Regions from separate parts of the Bacillus sp. H1a genome, predicted to be linked through region 2. Evidence: riboswitches for the same ligand, from Rfam matches in the RefSeq annotation. Region 2 holds a riboswitch; each other region holds the start of a gene.

Region 1 (3,285 bases), on a different contig from region 2:
GTATTCTAAAGCAAGATTCATATCGTGTGTGATAAAAATAAAGGATATACCCTTTTCAGCCAGTTTTCTTATAAACGACATAAACTGTTTGTAATGGTAATAATCTTGTCCAGCTGTCGGCTCATCTAATATAATAAGTTTTGGGTTTGTTGTAAGTACAGAAGCAATAGTTAGTCTCTTTTTTTGCCCGTAGCTTAATGCCTGAATTGGCCAATTACGAAATGGGTATAATCCACAAATTCCCAAAATGCCTTCCACTCTACTATTAATTTCTTCTTTAGAAACCTTTTTTAATTTTAATGTGAATGATACCTCTTCTAAAACAGTACGTTGTGTAATCATATGATTGGGGTTTTGCATAACATACGAAATAACTTCCCCACGTTTACGGATAGACCACGTGTTTATGTTTTCTTCAGCGAATGTAATTCTCCCATTTTTTGTTTTATTTATTCCTATTAGACTATGAGCTAATGTCGATTTACCTGCTCCATTATGACCCAGTAACGCTACTATTTCACCTTCTCCTATTGAAAGGTTAATATCTTCTAATGCTGTATGTTTGTTATTATACGAAAACGATAAGTTTTCTATTTGACATACTTCTCTATTTTTATGTGTGTTTTTAATTGAAACTTGTTTCTGCATCCAGTTCTTTATTACACTATTAACTTTTTTATTACAGAGATTTTCAATTGGAAATAACATGTCATTATTATTGACAAAATTTAATTTCTTTAGAGCCTCTATATAAATAGGTTCTCTTAGCCCGATATTTGGTAATATATTAGACGATAAAATTTTATCCGGTGAACCAATCGCAACAACTTCTCCTTCATCGATTAAAATAATTTTATCTAAATCAAGCTTTAAAATTTCTTCTATTCGATGTTCAATTATTACAATTGTTTTATTATATTTCTCATGTATACCTTTAATGCGATCTATAGTATTCAAACTGCTTGTAGGATCTAAATTAGCTAACGGTTCATCAAATAATAAAATATCTGCATTTGTCGTTAACAGACCTGCAAGAGAAACTGTCTGTTTTTGACCTCCTGACAATTCATGAGGACTTTGTGCATGAAAATCTTGCATGTTTACCTTTTTTAAAGAATCAGTCACAATTCTTTTCATTTCTTTTTGATTTACACATTCATTTTCTAATGAAAATGCTACATCCTCTTCTACAGTAAGGCCAATAAATTGCGAATCTTGATCTTGTAATATTGTTCCTACAAGTTTACTCTGTTCAAAAATACTTCCTTCTCTCGGATCCTTTCCAGCTATTAAAATGTTACCAGTACTTATCCCTTCGTAAGAAAATGGGATTAGCCCATTTATACAATGAGCTAATGTTGACTTCCCTGAACCACTCCGTCCAGCTATTAGCACCCTTTCCCCAGGATATATTCGAAATGTAATATCTTTTAAGGTAGGCTGTGCGGCATGCCCGTATTGAAAGGTAAATTGTTCAAAAGAAATAATTGGTTGCATGTATATATCCCTACTTTTCAATTTTTAAATGTGTATGTTTCTTATTTGCTTTAGCTAGACCGATTGTGATTGGTAAGCCAAGAACTAAAAATACAATAACGTCTGCAATGGTTGCTCCTAGTACTTGTATAACGATTTTATCAAACGGTTCTCCCATCACAATAATATCAAATGCTCCAGCAAATATAATAGCGATGACCATACCAATTAGCCCCGCAATTGCAAAATAAGAAATATCACGGTTATTATACGTTCCATTTTTTACACTGAAACCAGCTCTTTTTTGTATAAGACCCATTGAAAATCCGATAATGCCTGAACTAAACACCCATCCCCACCAAATACCCCAACCAGCGATTGTATCTGTAACGGTATGACCAATGAGTCCTATTAATAGCCCTGCTACTGGGCCGAATAATGCGCCAAAAACTGTTAATATAGCCAATGCTGGTTTAATAAATGTATTGGGTGCGATAGAAAATCCCCAAAGTCCTAATACACCGTATAAAGCTGCTCCAATTCCGATTGCTACTACTAGTTTTGTCGTTAATTTGTTCATTACAATTCCCCTCTCGTATTATTCAGCTTTTAATACTCTATATTTGTTTTGAAAATGAATTATGCATCGACACTTCCTTTCTATACAACAAAAAATGACCCCTTAAATTAAGAGGTCATTTTCTTTCACGTACAAGAATCCTCTTATCTTTCAAAAGACATATAAATGTCCTCTGCGGAATTAGCACCTTCCTATGTAATTACATAGGGGTTGCTGAGGCTTCATAGGGCCGTTCCCTCTACCTCTCTGGATAAGTATGTATTTGTAATCTGTATTATGGCACTAACAACTAACAATTTCAACACTTTTCTTACTATTTTAACTTTTAAATAAATAGTTCATTAAAATCATTGTATTCTTATAGGAATTATGGAATAATAAATTCAAAATTGTTACGGGAGGAATACATGATGAAAGTAATTGGCCTAATTGGCGGACTAAGTTGGGAATCAACATCGTTGTACTATAAACATATTAATACACTTACTCTCTCTAAATATGATCAAAATGCGAAGCTTGTTTTATATAGCATGGACTTTGGTGAAGTAACTACATTATTACAAAACCATCAATATGAGGAGGTGAAAAATGAATTAGTCACAGTAGCAAAAAAAGTAGAAAACTCTGGAGCTGAATGTTTACTAATGTGTTCTAATACAGTACATCTATTTGCCGAAGAAGTAGAAAAGGCAATATCGATACCACTCCTTCATATTGGAGACGTAAGTGCTAAGAAAATGGTAGAACATAATATAAAGCGTATCGGACTTTTAGGAACGAAACAAACGATGGAACAAGATTTCTATAAATCTCGATTAGCAAATTACAGCATTGAGACAATTATCCCAAATGAAGAAGATAGAACTTTTATTCATCATGTCATATTAAGCGAATTAAGTAGAGGCATCATTTCACATGCATCCAAAGAAAAGCTATTACAAATCGCAAATACATTAATTAAAAACGGTGCTGAAGGAATACTGCTTGGCTGTACAGAAATTCCTTTACTCATTTCTCAAAACGATCTATCTGTTCCTGTTTTTGACACTGCTTATTTACACGCGAATACTGCTGTACAATTTGCTGGATAACAATTTAAAAGCATAAAGATGTGAGCCCCTATGCTTTTATCATCTCAAAACTATTTATTTAATAGTGAATCAATGACCGCGATTGCTTTTTTGGAACCACCACAATCTAAAAAGCTAGCATTAAGTTTTCGTATACCA
Region 2 (3,285 bases):
ATCCAAAAACCATTCCTCATAAGGTAACTCTTGTTCTTCCAACCTTTTCACCAAATGATCCGTCCATTCCTTATTCTCATGTAATATGTAAATTTTACTCATTTGTAATCAATTCCTTTCTTTTCAATTCAACTAATGGCATCACCTTTTCAGAAAATCGTTTCATTTCTTCAAGCTGTGGCGAAAATTGCAAAAGTAATAATGTAACACCCACTTTTTCAAAAGCAAGTATCCTTTCTGCAATTTGTTCTGGTGTTCCAATTAGATTAGGGCGTAACCCACGATTAGATACGGAGTAATCATTCAGCTTCACTTGCTGTTCCAAATGTGATTTACTAATAAAATCTTGATAACCCGCATAACCTAAAGCATCATCTTTCACATCCGTTATTCGTCTCCATTCTTCCAAGGCCTCTTCTTCGGTATCACGACAAATGACGTACGCCGCGAGCCCGAATGACTGCAATGGCTCCCCTGTTACTTTCTTTCTACGATTCTTCATATCTTCTATTTTCACACACACCTCTTCCACTGTTCCCCCATGCATTACATATGCATCCGCGTGTTTTACAATTACCTCTTTCCCTCGCTCGCTCTCACCACCTGCATAGATCTTAATTCCTTGTTTCTGCACAGGTTTTGGATTTAAATGTGTATTATGAACCTCATAAAAGTTCCCCTCATAAGAAAATACCTCTTCCTTCCAAAGCTCTCTCAAAATTGTTACAAATTCTTCTGTTCGATCATACCTTTCATCATGTGCGGTAAATACCCCACCATACTGCCTCGCTTCTTCTTCCCACCATGCTGAAACTACATTCAATGTAAAACGGCCATTACTTAATTGATCGATATTCGCTGCCATTTTCGCTGTAACTGCTGGATTGTGGAAGCCAGGTCTTACAGCTGTCATTATCTCTAATCGATCCGTTACTGCAGCAAGTCCCGCCGCGGTTGTCCATGCTTCTAAACTTGGTGCTGAAACACCTTTTATATCATTTAAGTTTAATTCTGCAATAAGCGTTGTTGAAAAACCTAATCGCTCTGCCGCTTGCGCTGTTTGTTTTGCGTACTCAAACGTAGGCGGCATAGATTCATCATCTATATTTCGAAGCCATCCCCCAAAAATCGGTAACCAAAAACCATACTCCACTACATATTCCTCCTTCATCTTTTAGTCATAAAAAAAGCTACTCTTATTGAAATAAGAGTAGCTTTCTTTACTAAGTGAACCGCTCTTATCTTTCAGGTGTTTTTTCACCTGCAGGATTTGGCACCTTTCGTCTAATACGAGGTTGCCGAAGTTTCATAGGGCCCGTCCCTCCACTTCTCAACATAAGAATTATTTGTTTTTTTATTTATTATAATCGTCAGAATAATAAAAATCAACACTTAATACCTATTTTTCCGATGAGTATTATAATGATATATCTTCCTTAATTAAGTTTAACTACTTTCTTTCCAAAGTCAGCTTAAACATCTAATAACTTAGATGATTAAAGCAAACTATAAAAATACAAAGAATGTGACTAATTTTCCAACTTTAAATGCTTACATATCAGCTTTCTATCCAAATATCAATCAACTATATTAAAAAATCCCCTCCACCTTAAGGTAGAAGGGATCTTCTAATTTCTATTTCAAACTACCCACAATCTCCGTAAAGATAACCCCAAGCGCATGTGCACCTGCATCTGGATATCCTAAACTTCTTTCACCAACTGTACCGGCGCGGCCCATGCGAGCGACGATTTCTTTCGTATACTCTGCTCCTTTAACCGCTGCTTCTGCTCCTTTTTCAAAGGCAGTTTTCACGTCTGTACCGTTTGAAGCACTGTCGATCCAAGAATCTACACAAGGAGCAAGTGCATCAACAAGCGTCTTATCACCAACTACCGCTCCTCTACCGAACGATCTTTCACCGATAGATTGTATACCTTGAAGTGCCGCTTGCAACATTTCAGCGAATTCTCCAACTGTTAGCTCACGTTTTTCACCTGCTGCTTTACTAGCTGCGCGGAATGCTCCGCCCCAAATTGGACCAGAAGCGCCACCGCAATGTTCCATAATAATCATTGAACAACCGTCAAGGAATGATCCGATCGTTACATTCTCTTGTTCTACAATAGAATGCCACTCACGTTTTAATTGCTTAAATCCTTTTGCCACACTCATTCCGAAGTCGCCGTCACCTGCATGTGTATCTAACTCACAAAACGGTACTTCATTTTTAATAATAACGTCGCTCATTTTATCAACGAGATAAATCATGTTGTTTAATGTAATGACATTATCTTTAATAACAGCGTGTTCTTCTGCTGTTTCTAATTCAAAGGAAACTTCCTTCTCTTCTGTCTCTTCAAGCACATTCACGTACTCTACACTCTCAACTGGTCCATCGACTTTAAATGCTGGTGTATTACACTCTTTTGATAATAACGTTTTCAGCTCATCATCTAACTTCATTACCGTTAAAGACATACCAGCCATATCAATACTTGTCATATAATTACCGACGAACACTCTATTAATTTTAATGTTTCTAGCAGCTAATTCTCGCGTAACTGCATTGTTAAATAGATAAAGTTCTTGAAGTGGTGTGCCGCCAAAACCATTTACAAGAAGCGCGATTTCCTCGCCATCTTTTACTCCTAAGTCTTTTATTAAATCGTTTGTCATACGGTTAGCTAATTCATCTGCTGACATCATTTTTTCACGCTTAATTCCTGGTTCGCCGTGAATACCAACGCCATATTCCATTTCATCTTCACCAAGTGTAAAAGTAGGTGATCCACTTGCTGGAACTGTACAAGAAGTTAACGCTAAACCGATTGTACGCACATTAGCCGCTGCTTTTTCTGCGACAGCTTTCACCGCTCCTAAATCCATACCTGCTTCCGCTGCTGCGCCGGCAATTTTATGCACTAAAATAACTCCCGCAACACCGCGGCGCCCTACTGTGTACAGACTATCTTCTACTGCAATATCATCATCCACTTTTACGTAGTCTACTTCAATTCCATCTTCAGTCGCTAAATGCGCTCCGTTTTTGAAATTCATAATATCGCCGCTGTAATTTTTAATAATTAATAACGTACCTTTTTTACTAGCCGTCTCTTTAATCGCTTGATATACCTGAATTTGCGAAGGAGAAGCAAACACATCTCCGCACACTGCTGCATCTAGCATTCCTTTTCCGACTAGCCCTGCATGCGCTGGCTCATGACCACTACCGCCGCCGCTAATTAACGTTACTTTATTTTCATTCATTTCTTTCTTCTTAAT
Region 3 (3,285 bases), on a different contig from region 2:
TAAATCATAACCTGTTGTCCATAATTCTGGCAGTACAATAACATCTGGCTGTTCTTTCATAGCTTCGCTTATTTGTTTTTTTGCATTTTCAATATTCTTTTCCACATCCCCAAATGCGATATCCATTTGAATACATGCGACTTTCATTTTGTCAGCCCCATTCATTATTTTTTTCTTTACAAAATACTGGAAAGATTATATCATTTGTCACTAGAATTGTAACAACTTTCAAAAGAGGTGGAAAGTATGAAAAATTTTCAACCTTCCGAGGTAGTAACATCATTGCCGACACAATTTTTCGCTTCACTTGTTGCAAAAGTTAACAAAGTCGTTGCAGCTGGTCACGATGTTATTAATCTAGGCCAAGGAAATCCAGATCAACCAACACCGTCGCATATCGTAAAGGCTTTACAAGATGCGGCAGAAAAGACCCTTCATCATAAATATCCGCCATTTCGCGGACATGAAAGCTTAAAAGAAGCCGTTGCCACGTTTTATGAACGTGAATACGGAGTGACAGTAAATCCCGCTACTGAAGTCGCTATTTTATTTGGCGGAAAAGCTGGACTCGTTGAATTACCACTTTGTTTTACAAACCCTGGTGATACTATTCTCGTTCCAGATCCAGGGTATCCAGATTATTTATCTGGTGTTTCTTTAGCAAAAGCACACTTTGAAATAATGCCACTTGTCTCAGAAAATAATTTTTTACCGGACTATTCAAAAATAGATGACTCTATTGCCAAACAAACAAAGTTAATGTTTTTGAACTACCCTAATAATCCAACTGGGGCTGTAGCATCAAAAGAATTCTTTGATGAAACAATTCATTTCGCTAATAAGCATAATATATTAGTTGTTCACGATTTTGCATACGGTGCTATCGGATTTGACGGAAAAAAGCCCGTTAGTTTCTTGCAAGCAGACGGCGCCAAAGATACCGGCATTGAAATCTACACTTTATCAAAAACTTTCAATATGGCCGGATGGCGTATCGCTTTTGCTGTTGGCAATGAAAGTGTCATTGAAACGATTAACTTATTACAAGATCATATGTATGTTAGTATTTTTGGAGCTGTACAAGAAGCTGCCCGTGAGGCTCTATTAAGCTCGCAGTCTTGTGTAGTAGAACTTGTAAATTGTTATGAATCTCGAAGAAATGCTCTTATTAAAGCTTGTCATTCAATCGGATGGAATGTAACTATTCCAAAAGGATCATTCTTTGCATGGCTTCCTGTCCCAGAAGGTTTCACTTCTGAACAATTTGCTGATATGTTACTTGAAGAGGCCCATGTCGCTGTTGCCCCTGGTGTTGGATTCGGTGAACATGGCGAAGGTTATGTTCGTGTCGGTCTATTACATACGGAGGAACGATTGCAAGAAGCCATTAATCGAATCGATAAATTAAAAATTTTCAAAAAATCATTGACAACATAAAAGATATCTGACAAAATTCAGATATCATAAAAATTTAAACATTTCTAAATACTTCTTATCAAGAGCAGGTGGAGGGACGAGCCCGACGAAGCCCGGCAACCGATCTACAATTGTAGACACGGTGCTAATTCTCGCAGCGTTACGCTGACAGATAAGGAGCTGGTTGTAAAAAAACCTCTCCTTAGCTGAGAGGTTTTTTTATTTAACTAGGAGGTTATAACAATGAGCGGAATTATAGCGACATATTTAATCCATGATGATTCTCACAACTTAGAAAGAAAAGCGGAACAAATTGCAATTGGTTTAACAATTGGTTCATGGACTCATTTACCACACTTATTACAAGAACAATTAAAACAACATAAAGGGAATGTCATTCATATAAAAGAATTAGACGAACAAGAACATATAAACTCTTATCTTGCTAAAAAGGTAACACGTGGAATTATTAAAATTCATTATCCATCACTGAACTTCAGCCCAGACTTACCAGCCATTTTGACAACAACGTTTGGAAAACTATCGCTAGATGGTGAAATTAAACTAATAGATTTAACATTCTCAGACGAATTAAAAAAACAGTTCCCTGGACCGAAATTTGGAATTGATGGTATTCGAAACCTGTTACAAGTTCAAGATCGCCCTCTTCTAATGAGTATTTTTAAAGGGATGATAGGCCGTAATATTGGATATTTAAAAACACAACTGCGCGATCAAGCAATTGGTGGGCTAGATATTGTAAAAGACGATGAAATCTTATTTGAAAATTCATTAACACCACTTACGAAAAGAATCGAATGTGGAAAAGAAGTATTACAATCTGTATATGAAACATACGGTCATAAAACTATGTATGCGGTAAATTTAACAGGACGAACTTATGATTTAAAAGAAAATGCGAAACGTGCAGTGGTAGCTGGAGCGGACATTCTTTTATTCAATGTATTTTCTTACGGGCTAGATGTACTGCAATCACTTGTAGAAGATGATGAAATTCCAATTCCTATTATGGCACACCCTGCTGTAAGTGGCGCTTACGCTTCATCGAAACTATACGGATTCTCTTCTCCATTACTACTTGGAAAATTACTACGTTACGCTGGTGCTGATTTCTCTTTATTCCCATCACCATACGGTAGTGTTGCATTAGAAAAGGAAGAAGCTCTTCTTATTACAAAAAAATTGACTGAAGAAGACACGTTTTTCAAGCAAAGCTTTCCTGTTCCATCTGCTGGAATTCATCCTGGTTTCGTTCCCTTTATCCTTCGTGATTTTGGTAAGGATGTTGTTATTAACGCTGGTGGTGGTATACATGGCCACCCAAATGGAGCACAGGGCGGCGGAAAGGCTTTCCGAGCAGCAATTGAAGCTACTTTGCAAAACATTCCACTCCATGAAGTAGATGAGATTAATTTGCAAAGTGCGCTACAAATATGGGGAAATCCATCTTATGAGGTGAAATTATGAGTATTCAAGTGTTTTGTGATTTCGATGGTACGATCACAAATAATGATAATATCATGTCCATCATGGAACATTTCGCACCATCAGAAGCTGAGGGAATAAAAGAAAGAATTTTATCACAAGAACTTTCTATTCAAGAAGGTGTTTCTCAATTATTTAAATTATTACCTACCACTTTACACAACGACATTATTAAGCATCTAAAAGAAACAGCGGAAATTCGTGCTGGCTTTAAAGAATTTATACAATTTGCAAATAAAAACAACATTTCTTTTTATGTTATTTCTGGCGGGATGGATTTCTTCGTCTATCCACTCTTACAAGGAATAGTCCCTAAAGATCAAATTTATTGTAATGCAACTGATTTTTCAGGAGATTATGTTG

Evidence for each region. Region 2 has a riboswitch for S-adenosylmethionine ahead of U860_RS0116830 (LLM class flavin-dependent oxidoreductase). Riboswitches for the same ligand answer to the same signal wherever they lie in the genome.
Region 1: linked by a shared signal. The riboswitch ahead of U860_RS0114555 (ECF-type riboflavin transporter substrate-binding protein) and the one ahead of U860_RS0116830 (LLM class flavin-dependent oxidoreductase) in region 2 are both predicted to bind S-adenosylmethionine.
Region 3: linked by a shared signal. The riboswitch ahead of mtnW (2,3-diketo-5-methylthiopentyl-1-phosphate enolase) and the one ahead of U860_RS0116830 (LLM class flavin-dependent oxidoreductase) in region 2 are both predicted to bind S-adenosylmethionine.

The regions. Positions count from the first base shown of each region.
Region 1 covers NZ_AYMH01000029.1:121,824-125,108, forward strand. The annotation lists gene U860_RS0114550 (ABC transporter ATP-binding protein) at 1-1,497, opposite strand, end outside; gene U860_RS0114555 (ECF-type riboflavin transporter substrate-binding protein) at 1,508-2,056, opposite strand; SAM riboswitch class I at 2,197-2,313, opposite strand; gene U860_RS0114560 (aspartate/glutamate racemase family protein) at 2,464-3,147, shown strand; gene U860_RS0114565 (macrolide family glycosyltransferase) at 3,198-3,285, opposite strand, start outside.
Region 2 covers NZ_AYMH01000037.1:74,765-78,049, forward strand. The annotation lists gene U860_RS0116825 (alpha-L-glutamate ligase) at 1-102, opposite strand, end outside; gene U860_RS0116830 (LLM class flavin-dependent oxidoreductase) at 95-1,153, opposite strand; SAM riboswitch class I at 1,236-1,342, opposite strand; gene dhaK (dihydroxyacetone kinase subunit DhaK) at 1,636-3,285, opposite strand, start outside.
Region 3 covers NZ_AYMH01000052.1:6,746-10,030, reverse strand. The annotation lists gene U860_RS0123320 (carbon-nitrogen family hydrolase) at 1-147, opposite strand, end outside; gene U860_RS0123315 (pyridoxal phosphate-dependent aminotransferase) at 247-1,437, shown strand; SAM riboswitch class I at 1,490-1,595, shown strand; gene mtnW (2,3-diketo-5-methylthiopentyl-1-phosphate enolase) at 1,660-2,904, shown strand; gene U860_RS0123305 (2-hydroxy-3-keto-5-methylthiopentenyl-1-phosphate phosphatase) at 2,901-3,285, shown strand, end outside.